2 regions of the Pseudoalteromonas sp. G5_S1_14_S5 genome follow, and region 1 is predicted to be linked to the other one. Evidence: riboswitches for the same ligand, from Rfam matches in the RefSeq annotation. Region 1 holds a riboswitch; the other holds the start of a gene.
What was found. Region 1 has a riboswitch for cyclic di-GMP ahead of gbpA (N-acetylglucosamine-binding protein GbpA). Riboswitches for the same ligand answer to the same signal wherever they lie in the genome.

Region 1 (15,894 bases):
GGGCACTTAACTACCTTGAAGGTGGTGAAGAGACGTTTACAACTCGTCTAGGTTACGTTGGTGTTACTCACGACGACTTTGGCCGTGCAGTAGTGGGCACTCAATGGGCTCCTTACTATGATGTAGCGGGCGTTGCGGATATGCCAATCGCATTCGCGAACGATTTCATCTACGACAACCACGGTGCTCTTGGTACTGGCCGTGCGGACAAAATGGTTTCTTACCGCAATGGTTTTGAACTAGGTGAAGCGGGTAAAGTTACTATTGGTCTAGGTTGGCAGGGTACTCAAACTGTTTCTGACATTTACTCAGTAACTGACTCGGATGCTACAGGTATTACTGATGAATCCTACACATACGGTTTGAACACTGAAGTTAAGGATCGTACTCAAGTAACTCTAGGTTACGAGATCATGGGTGCTAAGCTTGGTTACGGTTACAACACCGGCGATATCAAAACAATGGCTCAGACTGAGACTGCATCATCTCACGTATTCTCTGCAGCATACGGTTCGTACGGTCAAGGTCTTTACCTAGCAGGTGTTTACGCTTCTAATGAATACATGAACTCAATTTCTGATTCAGTAACTGCTGGTGACATCAAAACAACTGCTACAGTTCTTCTTGCTGAAAGTGACGCATACGAGCTATTAGCAGCCTACGCACTAGACAACAGCCTAAACTTCATCATCAACTACGAGATGGTTGAAGGTCGTGTAATTAAAGGCGATTCAAAAGAAACAGCTCGTGAAGAACTAGCTCTTCAAACTGAGTACAACTTCACTCATAAGTTCGTTGGTTACGCTGGTTACCAGTTCGACCTAAATGACCACAACGGTCGTAACACTGATGATAAGTGGACTATCGGTGGTCGTTACTACCTATAAGTCCCAGACTGATTTAGCATAGTGTTTACTCCTTAGGTTTACCTTTTAGGATACTGTCCTAGACACCATGCTAAGCCCTCTCAAACCTTTTGGTTGGAGAGGGCTTTTTTCGTTTTGAGTTGCAATTCCATAATGCAGTCAACTCCCGATAAAAACCGCCCAATGAGCGAATTGAGCTAAAGATCAGAATTTAGATATCAGTAGCCAGCTTGTCGAAGATTCTCTCTTTGGGATGAGGTAAACTCTGCATTCCAAAAATAGTTCAGGGATAAACTATGAGCAGCGTTGTAGATCAGGAAAAGTTAATGAATTCGAAACGAACAGCGACACCGACGAAAGTACTGTGTGTTGGGCGTAACTATGTCGATCATATTGAAGAACTTAACAACGCGATCCCAGACGCTATGGTGGTGTTCAATAAGCCCTGTACTAGCGTAACTTCTTCTCTCTCTTCTTTTCATCAGGAAGCCCTGCACTATGAAGCAGAAATTTGCTTCATCGTTGAAAACGGTCAATATTCAGCAGTAGGTTTAGGGTTAGATCTGACTAAGCGTGAGCTGCAAAGTAGCTTGAAAGCGAAAGGCTTGCCTTGGGAGCGCGCTAAAGCGTTTGATGGTTCTGCCGTTCTTAGCCGCTTTGTTCCAATAAAAAACTTGGATCTCGCAGACTTAAATCTAGAGCTGTTTATTAACTGTGTTCGAGTTCAGAAAGGACACGTTGATCAGATGCTATATGCTCCACAAACAATCCTCGAAGAGCTCTCTTCTTACACGACCTTGCTGGATGGTGATGTAGTGATGACGGGCACTCCTAAAGGCGTTGGAGAAGTTCACCGAGGTGATATTTTCCTAGGTCGCCTTAAGTGTGGTGAGACAACATTGATAGAGATCCAGTGGGTCGCGAGTTAATTATTGTTATCGGTTTAGTTAATAATTTGGCTTAATTTTATGATGTTGGTTTTTAATTCGATATTTTAGCTACGGTACAACTGATTGCATCTGGAAGGGTGTTGGTAATTAATATAAAATTCGCCTCCATTTTTATCAATGCTAAACCCTATGATCGATTTAACCATTTTGCCTGTTTACTTGACTGCCGTCGTCGCTCTTCTTCTTTTACCTGGTCCTGATATGTTGCTGATTGCTAGCTCAAGTATGAGTTATGGTCGCAAGGTTGGTGTATTTGCGAGCTTAGGTAACGCGACGTCAGGGATCATTCTTACCGTTTTAGCGGCGATGGGCGTATCTGCATTAATCGCAATGAGCCCTGTTGCTTTGAAGGCTCTCCACCTATTAGGTGGTACATACTTGCTAAAAATGGGGTGGGACTGTTTACGAACAGAGCAGGGCAATGCGCCTGAACTAACTGATAATTTCGCTGCAAAGGCTTACTACCAAAGAGCGCTGATCAGTAACCTGCTTAATCCTAAAGCCTTGGTATTCTTTGTGATGTTTTTACCTCAGTTCGTGTCGACAAATATTGAGGCGACATCGGGCGAGCAGATGTTGGTGCTCGGCTTATTACTGAATGTTCTAGGCTTAACGTTCAATTTCTTGCTTGTGGCATTGGTAGGTACCATCGGTAAGTCACTGGTAGAGAATGCTAAGTTTCGTACCTATCAACAGAAAGTGATGGGTGGCGTATTTGTTGTATTAGCGGTTTGGATGCTGTCTTCTTTCTTCACTTCATAAGCACCAACCAAACCCTATTAATTGCAATCAAATGTTTAAAGAAAAATGGACGCTTAGCGCGCCCATTTTTTGTTCTAGATGATTCATTGTGAATGTGCTGATCCGCTAAGAGTTCAGTTCTTTCTGGTGCTGTTCGATGAGTTTATCCATATATTCTTCGCCTCGCTGACGAGTATCGTGATAGGTTTCTGTCCCCTCAAATTTTGTCACGGCCTCGTAATAAACCTTAACCTTTGGTTCTGTGCCCGAAGGGCGGACGATAATGCGAGAACCATCTTTGAGATGATAGATAAGCACGTCACTCGCAGGGAGGTTTATCGCCTCTGTTGCACCACCTGTAATGAAGCGTAGTGAAGACTGAAGATCTTCAATCACAGTTATCGCGATGCCATTGATTGTTTTTGGTTGTGCTGCGCGAAGTTTAGCGCCAATTGAAGGTGAATCTGGGTCCAGCGCGATACTGCGTTGTGCATTGGTATGAACACCATGTTCAAAAGAAATCTGAGCCAGAAGATCCCACACTGTTCGGCCTTGAGATTTTAACTCTTCGACCAATTGTGCAAAAACGACAATGGCTGACAAACCATCTTTATCTCGGACTTGAGTACCAATCGTGTAGCCTAGCGCCTCCTCATAGGCGAATAGGAATTCGTTCTGTTCATCTTCCAACTGCATGCCAATGTTAGCCAACCATTTGAACCCGGTCAGAGTTTGGAAGTAGGTAGCACCGTGAGAGTTAGCGACTTTCTCAAGCAGGGTCGACGATACGATACTGTTACCGACTAATTGATTCTTAGTGTGCGGCTTTGACAGTAAGTAATGTGCGAATAGCACACCTACTTGGTCACCTGTTAACATTTTGTATGAATCGTCATTTGTTCTCACTGCAACCGCAAATCGGTCCGCATCAGGGTCATTAGCACAAGCAATATCTGCATCGACGCTTTTTGCTAGATTAACCACAAGATCCATTGCCCCTTTTTCTTCTGGGTTAGGGAAGTTCACTGTCGGGAAGTGGCCATCAGGCTCTCTTTGCTCTGCAACGCTAAAAACCTTGTGGAAACCCGAATCGTGGAGAAGATTTTCTGCCATCTGCGCGCCGACGCCATGCATTGCTGTGTAAGCGATGATGGTATTAGCTGATTCGATGTCGTTCTTTACAAATGGGCTTTGGTTGATCGCCGCGCGGTAGGTTTGATAGTAATCCTCGGTGAGCCACACTAACTTGCCTTGCGTTTCCGCATCACTGAGGCTCATCAAAGGGATAGGCTTAGTTGCTGCTGAGTCAATTTCAGCAGCAATACCAGCATCATGAGGCGGTATAATTTGCGCGCCATTTTCCCAGTATACCTTGAAGCCATTATATTCAGGTGGGTTGTGACTAGCAGTTACCACAACTGCAGCTGCTGCATTGAAATGCTCGATACCAAACGCAACGATAGGGGTCGCAGCTACATTTGATGTTAGATAAACCTTGATGCCTAAAGCCGTCAGTACTGAAGCGGTATCAATAGCGAATTGCTTTGAATCTAATCGGCCATCATAGCCTACAACGACACCTCTCATGGTCGCGTTTTCCACATGTTCAATTAGATAGTGACCGAGCCCAGTTGCGGTTTCTTGAATGACTAAGCGGTTCATTCTGTTTGGGCCACAACCTACTTTGCCTCGAAGACCCGCTGTTCCAAATTCTAATCGCTGCGTAAAGCGGTCTTCTAATTCGTCATGCATCCCCTGATCGATGAGGTGTTGTAGCTCTTCACGAGTTCTTGGATCTGGGTCTCTCGCTAACCAATTCATAGCATTTTGCATAATTACTGAACCTTTTAATGTCGGTATGACTTACTGTTGGGATTAATTTAAGTGATATTGATTATCATTTCCATGAAAGCAATCGTAAAAATTGATTTAAATAAAATCCAACGGCAAAGACATGTCGGCTAAGCCATTCAAAATAATTGACTATCTTGTAAGCAAACTTACCTTGAACAATTGGATATCACTAACTAGCCTTTTACATAAATATAACAAAATTGAACAACTTCGCCGTTTTTGAATCTTTCGTTGAAACCTCGGGACTTTGCGAGACGTATAAGTCGACAATTAAGACAGGAGTGTTCAGCCCTTGAAGGCTGTGCCGACGTGAGTAGTAGATTGAGATTCAGCCTTTTCATGCGAAGCCGGTACAGCAATGAGTGTTGTTGGGTTCGCTCCGACGTTTTGGTCGTATGTATCCAATTAGGAAGGACAAGGAGAGATCTTTTGAAAAGATTACTGGTTAGGCTAGGGTGGCTGTTGAATAGTTTTGTTGTGCTATTGGCATCAGTCTCGGCGAATGCGAACAGTGAATACAACATGACCCAAGGTGTGACAGAGATAAGTGGACAAGTCTACGATCTCCACATGCTGATCTTCTACATCTGTTGTGCAATCGCCTTTGTGGTTTTCGGGGTGATGTTTTATTCGATTCTAAGGCACCGAAAGTCGAAGGGCGCGGTAGCTGCTCATTTTCATGAGAGTACCAAAGTCGAAATCCTCTGGACCGTTATCCCTATCATTATTCTCATCGCTATGGCGATTCCCGCTACTAAAACTTTGATAGCGATGGAAGACACTTCCCAATCCGAACTTACCGTTAAGATCACTGGTTCACAATGGAAATGGCACTACAGTTATTTCGGTGAAGATGTTGAGTTCTTCAGTTTGCTAGCAACCAGCGACAAAGAAATTGAAGGTATTGAAGTAAAAGGGGAGCACTATTTGTTGGAGGTTGATAAACCACTTGTGCTGCCCATAGACCGTAAAGTACGGTTCTTAATGACCTCTGACGATGTGATTCACTCTTGGTGGGTTCCGGCTTTTGCTGTTAAGAAAGACACCATTCCGGGATTTATTAACGAAGCGTGGACCAAAATTGATGAACCAGGCGTTTACCGAGGACAGTGTGCAGAGCTCTGTGGTCGTGCTCACGGCTTCATGCCGATAGTAGTGCATGCCATGGCAGAAGATGAGTTTGATGCATGGTTAGCAGAACAGAAAGAGCTAACGATTGCTGCAAAACAAGCGGCGCAAGATGCATTAGACGCGTCACTTTCGCTGGAAGAGTTGAACACCTCTGGTAAAGAGGTATACAAAACTCGATGCGCGGTTTGTCACCAAGCTAACGGTGAAGGGATCCCTGGAGCGTTTCCTGCGATCAAAGGCAGCCCAGTTGCTCTTGGAGATGTGGATGTTCATATCGACACTATTGTTTATGGTCGAGGAGGCACGGCAATGCAAGCCTTCGACAATCAGTTAACAGAAAAAGAGATTGCAGCAGTCGTAACCTACCAACGAAATGCTTGGGGGAACGATACTGGCGATGTGGTTCAAGCTTCAGATGTTAATGCCTATAAGGTTAAACAATCGAGTGGAGCGGAAGGCTCTGCGGATGAAGCACAAAGTGATGCTAAGGAGCAGCTATGAGTTCACCAATTGAAAAGCCGGTGAAATCGGCGCCTGCAGAAGGTCAGGCTCTAAGTCATACTTTAGACGGTACCTTAGACAGCCATGATTTACCTATGGATAATCACGATTCCCATGCTGATCCCAAAGGGTGGGCGCGTTGGTTGTATTCAACCAATCATAAAGACATCGGTACGCTATATTTGTGGTTTAGTTTCGCCATGTTCCTAACTGGCGGTGCGATGGCTATGGTGATCCGTGCGGAGCTATTCCAACCGGGTTTGCAGCTTGTTGAGCCTGATTTCTTTAACCAAATGACCACAGTCCATGGCTTGATCATGGTATTCGGCGCGGTAATGCCTGCATTTACAGGGCTCGCTAACTGGATGATCCCTATGATGATCGGCGCGCCAGATATGGCGTTACCTCGAATGAACAACCTCAGTTTCTGGATTCTACCTTTCGCCTTCCTAATTTTGATTGGATCTTTGTTTACTGAAGGGGGCGGCCCGAGTTTTGGCTGGACATTCTACGCGCCGCTCTCAACGACGTATGGGCCAGATAGCACTGCGTTGTTTGTCTTCTCTGTTCACATTATGGGTATCAGTTCGATCATGGGCGCGATCAACGTCATCGTGACTATCGTGAACATGAGAGCTCCAGGTATGACTTGGTTTAAATTGCCAATGTTTGTTTGGACTTGGTTAATCACAGCTTTCTTGCTGATAGCCGTGATGCCCGTTCTCGCTGGGGCGGTGACCATGGTGTTGACCGATAAGTACTTTGGGACGAGCTTCTTCGATGCGGCTGGTGGTGGTGACCCCGTCATGTTCCAGCACATATTCTGGTTCTTTGGTCACCCTGAAGTGTACATCATGATCTTGCCATCCTTTGGTATTGTTTCAGCAATCATTCCTGCCTTTAGTGGTAAGCGTTTATTTGGTTACCATTCCATGGTGTACGCGACCTGTAGTATCGCAATCTTGTCTTTCCTAGTTTGGGCACACCACATGTTCACCACGGGGATGCCCGTATTTGCAGAGCTGTTCTTCATGTATTGCACCATGTTGATTGCAGTGCCCACTGGGGTAAAAGTCTTTAACTGGGTCGCAACCATGTGGCGAGGCGCATTGACTTTCGAAACCCCAATGCTGTTCACCATTGCCTTTATTGTTTTGTTTACGATAGGTGGCTTGTCTGGATTGATGTTGGCTATTGTTCCTGCAGATTTCCAATACCATGACACCTATTTTGTAGTGGCTCACTTCCACTATGTTCTGGTGACTGGTGCCGTGTTCTCGATAATGGCCGCCGCCTATTATTGGTTGCCTAAGTGGACAGGACATATGTACGACCACAAGCTCAGTCTTTGGCATTTCTGGACGTCAGTAATCTCAGTGAATGTTCTATTCTTCCCTATGCACTTCCTAGGTTTAGCGGGGATGCCACGTCGTATTCCAGACTACGCTATCCAGTTCGCTGACGTTAACCAAGTGGTGTCGATAGGGGGCTTCGCCTTTGGATTATCTCAATTGATTTTCTTGTGGTTGGTTATTAAGTGTGTAAGAGGTGGTGAGCCAGCATCAAGCAAGCCATGGGAACGTGCTGAAGGGCTAGAATGGACGGTACCAAGTCCTGCACCTCATCATACCTTTACTTATCCACCTAAAATCGATTAGAGGGGTGAGCTATGAGTGACAAGCAAAGCGATCTATATAAAAACCAACCAAAGCGGTCAACAAAGAAGCTGACGGGGTACTTAGTATTTAGTGTTGTGGCGATGTTTGGTTTCGGTTTCGCTTTGGTACCGCTTTACGATGTGATGTGCGAGGCTTTGGGTATTAATGGCAAAACCAATACGGTGTCAGCGGTTGAGCCGCGTGGGATGCAGCCTGACTATTCTCGCACCGTTCGTGTGGAGTTTATGTCGCACATCAAACCTGATATGCCCTGGCAGTTTGTTCCTGAAGAGCGTGTGTTAGAGGTTCACCCCGGAGAGGTGATCCAAACGAACTATATAGCCAAAAATTTATCAGGAAACTCTCTAGTGGGACAAGCTGTGCCTTCAGTATCCCCGGGGATGGGGGCGACTTACTTCAATAAGATGGAGTGTTTCTGCTTTAACCAGCAACCATTAGATGGACATAAAAGTGCTGAAATGGGATTGATATTTTATATAGAGCCGGATATTCCAGAATCGATTCATACACTGACGCTCTCTTATACGCTGTTTAACATTACGAGTGAAGTGGTCGGGGAATCAAGTAGTGCTGAGCACAATGTAATCGCGAGTAACTAGGAACCAGAATCAACATAAGGAGTTGAGCGATGAGTTCTAAAAAGGAAGTTTATTTCGTTCCACATCAAAGCCATTGGCCATTAGTCGGTGCCGTTGCGCTGTTTCTTGTTGCCGTTGGAGCTGGTTTAACCGTGCAAAACATGGGTACTGATGCCGCTGGTGGTGTGTTCGGTAAGGCTGTGCTGTTTGTTGGGTTTGCGGTGTTGTTGTACATGCTTGCTGGGTGGTTTAGCAATGTGATAACGGAATCCTTGAGCGGCCTCTATTCTGAGCAAATATCCCGCTCTTTCAGGCAAGGCATGAGTTGGTTCATCTTTTCTGAAATCATGTTCTTCGGTGCTTTCTTTGGCGCTCTGTTCTATGCTCGTATGATTTCTGTCCCATGGATTGGCGGGGCGGGCAACAATGCAATGACTCACGAAGTGTTGTGGCCAATGTTCCAATCAATGTGGCCGCTGACCACGACACCGGATGGTGTAACAACACAAGCTATGCCGTGGCAAGGTATTCCTCTTAAGAACACTATAATCCTATTACTCTCTTCTATCACGCTACATATGGCGCATTTAAGCCTCGAACAAAACAAGCGTATGGCGTTAATCGTTTGGTTAGAGATCACTATCGTTCTTGCTGGGTTCTTCTTATTTTTCCAAGTTGAAGAGTATATCCATGCTTACCAAGATATGGGCCTGACCCTTCAATCGGGAATCTATGGCAACACCTTCTTCTTACTGACGGGTTTCCATGGTTTACATGTCTGCTTAGGGACGATCTTTTTAATCGTACTGTTGGCTAGGGTTGCCAAAGATCATTTTACACCCAAAGACCATTTTGCATTCCAAGCTGGCAGCTGGTATTGGCACTTTGTTGATGTGGTTTGGTTAGGATTATTCGTGTTTGTTTACGTCCTTTAGCGAAGCGACAAGGCTAAAGGCTTTAATAAGGACGAGGGTTGGGCGTTATAACTCCAGATCCTAAAGCTAGCAATAGCAGTAACACAGCAATAGCTGACCACATAACTCGGCGCCCCAAGAAGTGACTCAGCTTTTTGCCATTGTATTTGCTCGAAGCGATTTGGATGAGCCCTTTCATTAAGTTGAATGCGATGAAAAACAGCATGGCAACCAACACAACTTTGAATAACAGGATAAAGGTAGGTGACGCCATAGTGATAACTCCAAACAGATTGAATTATGATGAGCGAAAGTTCCGCAGTAAAGGTTTATGGTTTGCGGTTGCTTTAACTTTGGTTTCAGTCGGCATTTTAATCAAGTTGGGTTTATGGCAGTTAGACAGAGGTAACGAGAAACTGCGTTATGAGCAGCAGCTATCGCAGAGAGCTCTGCAACCTCCTAAGCCGCTAGATACAGTGCTCGATGAATGGCGAAAGGCAAGCGATGGAACTCAGCAGCCGTTGCCCCCTTCGACCTTAAATGGCTTGAAAGCTGACGTCGAATTAGTGAAACCGAGTGGTTTAATTCTCTTGCTGGACAATCAAATCAATCAAGGAACGGTGGGATATGTGATTTACACGCTGGGCGAGCTTCAAACTCAAGATGGAAGAAAACAGCTTTTGATCGATCTTGGATTCGTTGCAGCAAGTAATGACAGAAGAGAGCTACCAGAAATAGGAAAAATAACGCTACCAATCGAGATGTCTGGTCGCTTGTATACACGTTCGGTTAATCCGTTAAGTCAGGAACTTGGTCTAGAAAGCACGACGCCGAAAAGGATTCAAAACATCAACATAGAAGCATTATCACAATACATAGGACAAGAGGTGTTGCCGTTCATTTTTCAACCTCAGAGCTTAGATTCATGGCCTTATGAAATGTTATGGCGTCCGACGGCAATGAAGTCTGAGAAGCACTTTGGTTACTCATTTCAATGGTTTGTGATGGCTGCAGTATTGCTCTCGCTGATGTTGTTGATTGGGTTTAGATACTTTAAGAAACATAGTCACATGAATAAGAAGTAAATGCTTGCAACCGTATAAACACCGTTAGCGATCGGCAGCGGCCAATACAGGGAGTCAAAATGGATAAGTTTCAAACACAAACTAGAAAGGAAAGTATCGATGCTAATCTTGCTGCGTTTAAACAGCGCCGATCACGTGGTCGACTTGTACTCATCGGATTGATTATGGTCTTCGCCTTACCTGCCATTATCGCTAAAACGGTATTAGATCAAAATTGGTACACATCTGGTGTGACAAACACTGGGGAGTTAGTTGAGCCAAGATTGACTCTACAAGATTTTGGACTGACGGCGCAGATGGGGGAAGAAGGTTGGTTGGTGGGTTACATTGCTCCAACGGACTGCGACAGCTTATGCGAACAACAACTCCACTACTTGAATCAAAGCTACTTAGCGCTGGGGAAGAATAAAGAACGAGTGACCGCTGTGGTGTTTGTCTCTGAAGGGGATGCATTACTAGGAGCATTTAACAAACCTGATTTGTCATTTCTGTATGGGGGAGAGCAATTGAGCACCAAGTTCGCGCCAGCTTCGATTGTTATCATTGATCCCCTTGGTCAACTCGTTATGGAATACAAAAGTGTCTCTGAACCGTCGCAGTTAGTCGGGCAGTCCCAAGGCATGATTCATGATTTAAGAAAGCTTCTTAAACTATCGCGTGTTGGGTAGCTGATAAGCAAATCGGTTTGACTGTGGTGACTGAACTCTGGCAGCGAAAGGGAATAAGTATAGGGAGATAAACGATGCAGAATAAAGCCCCTAATTTACTCATGCTCGTGATGCGAGTGACTATCTTACTGACGCTAACAGTGATTGTACTCGGTGCTTATACGCGATTATCGGACGCAGGACTTGGGTGTCCAGATTGGCCTGGATGTTATGGAAAGCTCACAGTACCGTCTGATGCAATAGCGGTAAACCAAGCCAACCTCCAATTCCCTGAACGTGCTCTTGAGGCTGATAAAGCTTGGATAGAGATGGTACATCGCTACTTTGCAGGTTCCTTAGGGCTTCTAATCTTTGTTGTGGTCATTTGGTGTATTAAGAAGAACATCATCTCTGCTGGGCTACCGTTACTTATTGCGGCAACGGTCATCTTTCAAGCTTTGTTAGGGATGTGGACCGTAACCCTCAAGCTGATGCCAGTTGTGGTGATGGCACATTTGATGGGAGGTTTCACTCTGCTGTCTTTGCTCTGCCTGCTCTATTGCCGCCTCTCTAGCTTCCAGACTCGCTTCGGTTACACGACGCACTCGGCGACTATCAAGTTTGCTGCACTTTTGGGCTTGGTAATTGTAATTGGACAGATCTTACTTGGCGGCTGGACGTCTTCAAATTATGCCGCGCTGGTATGTACTCAACTTCCGATCTGTGAAGGTAACTGGACAAGTTACCTAGATTTTAAGAAGGCGTTCGACTTTGCGCAGCATGGTTATGATAACTATGAGTTTGGTGTACTCGAGTATCCAGCAAGGCTCACCATACATGTCATGCATAGGTTTGGCGCTATTGTGGCAACGATAATGGTGCTAATGGTCGTATATCAGTTGTGGAAGTTTGGTCAAACAGCGCACCAAAAACTGGGTGTCATTGTGGCATTGTTATTAGCAGTGCAAGTCAGTCTAGGGATCAGTAACGTGTGGTTTCATCTACCGATTTCAATGGCAGTGCTGCATAACTTAGTTGCGGCGATACTGCTTGTCAGTTTGGTTGTAACAAACTTTGTAGTGTGGCACCGAAAACCAAGTGAGAGCTTGGTAAAGAACAGTGTATTACAAGGAGGTAATCATGGTCAGTAGAACTTCAACACAGCATCAAATGGTGGTTCAAGATACCGCTTTAAGTGATGAAGGCGCTGCTCAAAACAAAGCAGCTTGGAAGGTCTATTTAACACTGACCAAGCCTAAAGTGGTCGCTTTGATGTTGTTAACGGCATTAGTTGGTATGTGTTTAGCTGTGCCTAATGGATTGCCATTACAGCAAGCATTATTTGGCATGATAGGGATAGGGTTGATGGCGGGTTCAGCCGCTGCATTTAATCATCTGATCGACAAGAAAATTGATGGGCAAATGTCTCGTACTAATCGTCGTCCTTTACCATCGGGTGAGCTCAGCAGCGTACGAGTATTCGCCTTTGCAGCTGGTATCGGCTTACTTGGCTTTGTGACTTTAGCCTTGTTAGTTAATCCGCTTACGGCTTGGCTAACCTTTGCGAGCCTATTAGGTTATGCGGTTATCTATACAATGTATTTAAAAAGAGCGACGCCACAGAATATTGTCATTGCAGGGATCGCAGGGGCAATGCCACCTTTATTGGGCTGGACAGCTGTGACGAACGAGCTGCATTCTAATGCCTGGCTGCTGGTGATGATCATCTTCATCTGGACTCCTCCTCACTTTTGGGCGCTTGCGATCCATCGTCGTGACGAATATGCCAAGGTGGATATTCCGATGTTGCCTGTGACACATGGGATAGCTTACACCAAAACTTCAATTCTGCTGTATACACTACTGCTAAGTATCGTGTGTTTGCTGCCAGTATTAGTTGGAATGAGCAGTTGGATATACCTGAGCGCGTCTTTGGTGCTGAACGGTGGGTTTGTTTATCATGCCTGGGTATTAAAGTATCGTGATGAGCCTAACATGGCGATGAAGACATTCAAGTTCTCTATTTATCATCTCATGATTTTGTTTGTTGCTTTGCTGGCAGACCATTACCTACTATAAGATCATATTTGTAGATGAATATAGAACGAGAAAACGGATGCGCTTGGCATCCGTTTTTGTTTGGCTGATTGCTTAGCTTCACTCACATGAAAGTAAGTATAGAGCGATCAATTAGTCGACTTTGTTCCAAGCATCTTGCCAGTGTGAACCGACACCAGGTTCGTACTGAGTTGCCGTTGGTGCCCACTGTATACAGTAACCAGAGTATGGGAATTCTTTACACTGATAAACGCTACCATCGCTGCTTAGTACTTTTGTACCTGCAGTGTAAGATTCAATGCTTTCAGGGAATACGAAATCGTAATCGTCTGCTGGTGGCGGTGTCTGTTTGTCCATAAGATGGAAATCAAGTGTGTTTTGGTCAACTAAGTTGTCTTGGTCATCCTTAGTTACAACCACAAGCATGTGGTGGCCAGCTTCAGATCTCGACAGAGTTAATTGAACATCTTCAACTTGTCCGTCTTTAAGTTGAGACTTCTGAGACGCAAGTGCTTCACGATGGTGGTTGTATACCGTGAGCTCTGCTTGAACATCGCCTGTTGCTGCTAGAGTAAGATCGAGTTGAGTCGGTTGATTCTCGTCGATTATGTACTCTGATTCCAAACCTGTTACTTCAACTTCATGTTCTGGCTTTGGAGTGTCAATCTTGTAGCCGATCTCTACGCTCTTAAAGCCAGAACCTGCTTTTAAGTAAACCGGGTTTGAGCCGTATACAGGAGCGAAATCACCTTGGTCGTTCAATTGACCGGCTTTGATTTGTGTCTGCTCTTGGTTGATCTTTGATGCCAATGCATAAGACCAGTTGTTCGCTTTACCTTGCTCGTTGCTTTCAATCACTAGCTCTGTACTGTATGAAGCGTTCTCACCAGACTGGTCAAAGACACGAGTGTAAACTGCATCGCCAATATTTAAGTCGAGAGTTGGGTTGATTTGACCACCTTGGCCCCAATCAGGAATGATAGGTCCGTCGCCATCAAATTTCACATCAATAACGTTGTAGAAAGCCATTCGAGTATCACCCACATCCCAAACAGCCAGAATCACGTGATAGCCTTCTCTCTCCGGTACGTTACAAATGTGAGTAGCTGTATCTTGTGTCACCTCTCCATGACCATCAATTTCACAGAAAGGTGTAAGGTCAAACGAAGCACGTTCCAGTGGTGAGTTTTGGTCCCAACCTTCTTTAGTGATGTAATATTTGAAACTAGCCGCTACGTGGTTTGCTGTGAATGTCCACTCAAAGTATTGAGAACCAGATTGGATAGGGCGTTTAACCCAGCGATCGGAAGTTTGCTCGTCGAGCGCTGTCGCTAAAGAAGATTGTGCACTAGCGATTTTTCCATCAGCGGGCCCGACTTCAGGGAAGCCTTCAGGGCCTTCGACACTTTGTGGTTCCCATTGAATAGCACCACAGTTAGTGTTTTTCTCTTTTGTATCACTTGCAGGGAACTTACATAGAGCTACACGGCTTTCAGCTGCGCCATTATTGTATGCTGAGACATAACCGTGACCGAAGCTTGCTCCACTTACGCTAAGTAGCGATAGTGCGATAAGCGATTTTTTTGGGAGTTGTTTCATTATTTGTCCTTACTGTATTTGACCGACAAAAAAGGGAACACTCCAGCATGCATTGACACTTAAATCCTATTAAGTGGCGGCCCCGCTATCATAGACAGAATCTTTGTCGACAGACCGGTGGCTTTGCGTCCTATTTTTTCAAATAGTTTGCCAGAGGTGCGTTTAGGCAAGTCAAACGTAGTCAACGCGTTTTCTAAAGGCGAATGAATAGATTGAAATGTGGAATCCTAATCTCGAACTTTTAATTCTTAATACAAATTAACTTGCTATATGTTTAGTTTTCAATGTGTAAGTCATTGATATAAATTAATAAAGCACTTGATCTGATCGTTTTTGTGAATGCTTTTCGATTGTGATGTTTTGTTCTGAAAGACAATTGTGCGCATATCAAAACCAAACCTTTGGTTTCCGCTAACCGAACCCTGACACGCTATGTATGAAGAACCGGACAATTAATTAGTATGAATTATATAAAGGAGTCAGTATGGAATTCACTGAACAAGATAGAGAAGCGTTATACCAAACGTGGATGTCACAAAAATCACGAATGCGAATCACGCAGATGGAGTTTTCAAAGAAGCTTGGTATGAGTCAGCTTGATTTCTCAAATGTGTTGCGAGGGGAGTCACCGCTGACTATGTCATTTGTGAGTCATTTCTGTCGTCTACTTCATTTGGAGCCGAGAAACGTATCCCCGTCACTTAAAGAAGGAACTGACTCTGGTCCTAAAGTGGTCTATTTGAAAAGTAGAATGAGTGTGGATGGAGAGATCCAAAATGCCTACATCGAAGGAAATCAAGTGATCGTAGAGTATGCTCACACTGTTCAACACAACTAATTTTTGAGTTAGCTCTGAGTTATAGCCCCTTTTTCTACAAACTCTTCATATATGGTGTGGCATACTTTGGTGTTTTTTTTCCAATCTAAGTGTGCTGAGAATCCTCTAAAACTACTTTTGCTTGTCGCAACCAGCATCATTTTGTTTGGTTGTGCAGGCGGCCCAATCAAGACTGCCACCAAATTCACTACTTATGAAGATTTTCAGCGTGGTCCTGATGGGGGAGTGGTACTCGTTTGGGCAAGATTAGGGCTGCGTGACGCCGATCGTTTGAAGAGCAAGTTGGATGATTATGATTATGATTCTGTCGTCATTGACCAAATTTTTGTGCTCGCCAAATATGTAATCAACTATTGGGTTGATCGTTTAGGTGATACTCTACAGAACATGGATGACGCATAGAAAGACAGAACAATGTTAGAGAAAGAGAACCTGATTAAGTTGGCTCGAATG
Region 2 (4,173 bases), on a different contig from region 1:
GCAAACATGTAACCTTCGCCGTGAACCGTCACAAAAATTTGTGGGTTCTTAGGGTCGAACTCCATTTTTGCGCGCATACGACGAATAAGTACATCAATAGTACGGTCATTCGGCGCGTCAACACGGTGGCTGATCATATTGAGAATACGTTCGCGGCTTAATACCTGATTAGGGTAAGAAGACAGTGCAACCAATAATTCATATTCAGCTTTCGTCAGTTTTACCGGCTCGCCGTTTTTGCTTAACGCACGACGAGGGATATCAAATGTCCACTCACCAAAACGTACCACTGACTCATCTTGTGACTCTTCAGCCTCTCCTACTGTCGTTTTACGAGCAGCAGAAATGCGCCAAAGTAGATTTTTAACTCGAACTAATAACTCGCGAAGTTCGAAAGGTTTAGTAACGTAATCGTCAGCGCCCATTTCAAGGCCAACAATTTTGTCAATGCTATCCGTGCGTCCAGTAACTAAAATAATTCCAATGTCAGATTGACTGCGTAATTCGCGAGTTAGCATCAATCCATCTTCGCCTGGTAAGTTGATGTCCAGCATAATGAGGTCAACGTTGTTTTCTTCTAACACGCTTCTCATTTGAGCACCGCTCTCGGCCTCGCTAACTGTGTAACCTTCGTTCTGGAAATAACCAACCAGTTTACTACGGGTCACCACATCATCTTCTACGACTAATACGTGATAGCTCATCTACACCACTTTTCTTATTTAATAGTTTCGGTGACTATTCTATTCATAACTAGTAACAATTCTAGTGGTACCGAAGATAAATGCCAGAAACATGGATTTTTTTTGATACAAGACAATCTTTAACCTTGCTATTTGTCGTCTAGCACAATTCAATATAGGCATTACTACTAACGAGTAACTTTGCATTTAGCAAATAACCTCGTCTCAGCCTTGGTGTGCGAAAAGACACCACAAGACTAAATCAGGACCTATGTAATGAAAGATACGAAAGCGTTCAACGAGCAAAGAGCAGAAATTTACTGGTGGCTATCAAGCTTATTCGTCAAAGAGCTCACCCAAGACGAACTTGACCACTACCATTCTATTGAAATTCGTTCTTTCTTAACTGGTTTAGGCCAAAATGAAACTCTAAAGCCTGCTATTGATAAGTTGGTTGATGCACTGAACCGCCTACAAACTCGCGAAGATGCACAACTAGAACTGTCTGCTGACTTTTGCGACCTTTTCCTAAAGACGGATAAGCATGGCGCCCTTCCTTATGCCTCAATGTACATCGGTGAAACTGGCCTACTAAACGATAAGCCAGCGAAAGAGATGGAAGAGATCATGGCTGAGCACAACCTAGTCGTTAACCAAGATCTCAAAGAACCAGCAGACCACATCGCTATCGAACTCGACTTCTTAGGTAACTTAATCATTCGTTCCAATGAAACTGAATCAGAAGAAGAGTTAGAAAAGTCGTTCGAAGTTCAGCAACAATTTATCGAACAACAGCTATTAACTTGGATCCCGAAATTCAACGTTAAGTGTCAAGATGTTGATGAATTCGGTTTCTACGCTGCAGCTTCCTCTCTGCTAATGGCTTTCTGTCAATTAGATGCTCAATATTTAGCTGCTGAATAAGCTTAATTGATGACTAGGTAAATAAATTTCGTAGAATGTGACAATTCACCCGGATTTCTGGGTGAATTGTATTGCGAGTATTTTCTAGTCAGTCTAGAATTGTGATCGCAAACGATAAAATATGAAACATTCACGAAATGCTATGCTTATAAAGTTCAGAGCATTTCGGTGTTAAAACAAGCCGCTCACAAGCGGTTTTTTGTTTTTTAACACTTTAGTACCCAAAGAGCCCTACAAATTTAAGCTCTTAGTTAGGTAGCTTAACGGCTACTTCACTCCGTACTTTGGGGAAAGTAGCTTCTAATAGGATAAAAACATGGCCACTATAAAAGATGTCGCTCGCTTAGCAGGCGTATCAACTACAACCGTTTCTCATGTAATCAACAAAACACGTTTTGTTGCAGAAGCGACTCAAGAAAAAGTAAATAAAGCAGTAGACGAATTAAACTATGCTCCAAGTGCTGTTGCTCGTAGTTTGAAGTGTAATTCAACACGAACCATCGGTATGCTAGTGACTCAATCCACAAACCTATTCTTCTCTGAAGTTATCGATGGTGTTGAGAGCTACTGCTACCGTCAAGGCTACACTTTGATCCTGTGTAACACTGGTGGTATCTATGAGAAGCAACGTGACTACATTCGAATGCTTGCAGAGAAACGTGTAGATGGCATCTTAGTTATGTGTTCAGACCTAACGGAAGAACTGAGAGAGATGTTAGACCGTCATGCTGATATCCCTAAAGTAGTCATGGACTGGGGCCCAGAGAGCTCTCAAGCAGATAAAATCATTGATAACTCTGAAGAAGGCGGCTATCTAGCGACTAAATACCTAATCGATCGCGGTCACTCAAAGATTGCTTGTTTAAGTGGCCACTTAGACAAAGCAGCGTGTGTTGAACGTATCGCTGGTTATAAGCGCGCTCTAGAAGAAGCAAACATTACCGCAAGTGACGACATGATCATCGAAGGAAACTTTGAGTGTGATACTGCTGTACTTGCCGCAGACAAAATTGTTGGGATGAAAGAACGCCCTACGGCAGTGTTCTGCTTTAACGATACCATGGCGCTCGGCTTAATGAGTCGCTTGCAGCAGAAAGGCATCCGTATCCCAGAAGATATCTCTATCATTGGCTACGATAACATCGAACTGGCAGAGTACTTCTCTCCACCATTAACTACCGTTCACCAACCGAAGCGTCGTGTCGGTAAGAACGCCTTCGAAATTCTGCTTGAGCGCATTAAAGACAAAGACCATGAAAAACGCGTCTTCGAAATGCACCCAGAAATTGTTGAACGTAGTACAGTTAAAACGTTAAATTAACTGACAAATTGAGTTTATTTTCATCAAGTGCACCTTTGGGTGCGCTTTTTTTATCAGCAGATAAAATAAACCTAGTCTCATATAATAAAGATCATTAATTGAAGCAATATCACACTTTTAAATAGCAATTGTGAGCCTCATTCAACAAAAACTTTATTCTATTCAATCAGTCACGCACAGGGCAAATCACTTGAAAAGGTGAGACGCAAAGCTTCCGGCCTAAACCACTCGTTGGTATGGTAGCGGGGTTACCGATGGCAAAATGCAGTAACTATTAATAACTTAGTAAGTTATGGCTTATTGACAATGTAATTGCAACATTTTGCTAATCTCTCGGACCTGCTTATTTGGTGGCGCAGTTCAAATACACCGAGATAAATAACATGGATAAACCGATACTAAAGGACTCAATGAAGTTATTTGAGCCCCTAGGAAAAATAAAATCACGCTCAATGTTTGGTGGATTCGGTCTTTTCGCTGATGACACTATGTTTGCTCTGGTTGTAAGCGACCAGCTGCATATACGAGCAGACAAAGACACAACAAAAGAGTTCGAGCAACAAGGGTTTCAACCGTACGTCTACAAAAAACGTGGTTTCCCTGTCGTAACTAAATACTTCGCTTTACCAGAAGGCCTATGGCAAGACCAAGAGAAAATCTTACAACTTGCGACTACATCTCTGGGCTTTGCAAAAGAAGAGAAAGCTGAACAGTCCGCTGCTAAGCCTACTCGACTGAAAGACCTCCCTAACCTTCGACTTGCCACTGAGCGTATGTTGAAGAAAGCCGGGATTGATTCCGTAGAACGTTTATATGAATCTGGCTCTGTAAACGCATTTAATGCCATCAAGGAATCTCATACGTCCTCTGTCAGTATTGAACTGCTTTGGGCATTAGAAGGAGCGATCAATGGTACCCATTGGTCGGTTATCCCAAAGCAACGTCGCGAAGAGCTTATCAGTCGCGTAAATTAACATTGTCAGTACACCCTTTTTATACAACTAAGCCGCATTTCTGCGGCTTTTTTTATATCTAATGAAAGTTAATCTATGCTTTGCCTGTCTATCTATACTAACGGTATGCATTGAAAATTTGAGGAAGTATCAATGAGTAAGAAAATGATATTGGGTATTGTGCTAGTCGTGACGATTGTTTTACTAGGCATCAACTTTGGTCAATACCTCACGCTGGAAAACGCCAAAGCACAACAAGCCGTGTTAAACGACTATATAGAAAGTAACTTTT

Region 2: linked by a shared signal. The riboswitch ahead of ACTRWI_RS14545 (TfoX/Sxy family DNA transformation protein) and the one ahead of gbpA (N-acetylglucosamine-binding protein GbpA) in region 1 are both predicted to bind cyclic di-GMP.

The regions. Positions count from the first base shown of each region.
Region 1 covers NZ_JBQKUM010000060.1:13,130-29,023, forward strand. Annotated here, with positions in the region: gene ACTRWI_RS16690 (porin) at 1-887, shown strand, start outside; gene ACTRWI_RS16695 (fumarylacetoacetate hydrolase family protein) at 1,193-1,795, shown strand; gene ACTRWI_RS16700 (LysE family translocator) at 1,946-2,578, shown strand; gene ACTRWI_RS16705 (phospho-sugar mutase) at 2,684-4,390, opposite strand; partial or broken gene coxB (cytochrome c oxidase subunit II) at 4,841-6,028, shown strand; gene ctaD (cytochrome c oxidase subunit I) at 6,139-7,701, shown strand; gene ACTRWI_RS16720 (cytochrome c oxidase assembly protein) at 7,713-8,321, shown strand; gene ACTRWI_RS16725 (cytochrome c oxidase subunit 3) at 8,351-9,235, shown strand; gene ACTRWI_RS16730 (DUF2909 family protein) at 9,258-9,488, opposite strand; gene ACTRWI_RS16735 (SURF1 family protein) at 9,400-10,299, shown strand; gene ACTRWI_RS16740 (redox-active disulfide-containing membrane protein) at 10,359-10,967, shown strand; gene ACTRWI_RS16745 (COX15/CtaA family protein) at 11,042-12,097, shown strand; gene cyoE (heme o synthase) at 12,117-13,025, shown strand; gene gbpA (N-acetylglucosamine-binding protein GbpA) at 13,137-14,603, opposite strand; cyclic di-GMP riboswitch class I at 14,676-14,765, opposite strand; gene ACTRWI_RS16760 (hypothetical protein) at 15,088-15,441, shown strand; gene ACTRWI_RS16765 (hypothetical protein) at 15,508-15,843, shown strand; partial or broken gene ACTRWI_RS16770 (DUF3820 family protein) at 15,856-15,894, shown strand, end outside.
Region 2 covers NZ_JBQKUM010000047.1:95-4,267, forward strand. Annotated here, with positions in the region: gene torR (two-component system response regulator TorR) at 1-704, opposite strand, end outside; gene torD (molecular chaperone TorD) at 960-1,607, shown strand; gene purR (HTH-type transcriptional repressor PurR) at 1,924-2,928, shown strand; cyclic di-GMP riboswitch class I at 3,099-3,184, shown strand; gene ACTRWI_RS14545 (TfoX/Sxy family DNA transformation protein) at 3,339-3,902, shown strand; gene ACTRWI_RS14550 (TVP38/TMEM64 family protein) at 4,035-4,173, shown strand, end outside.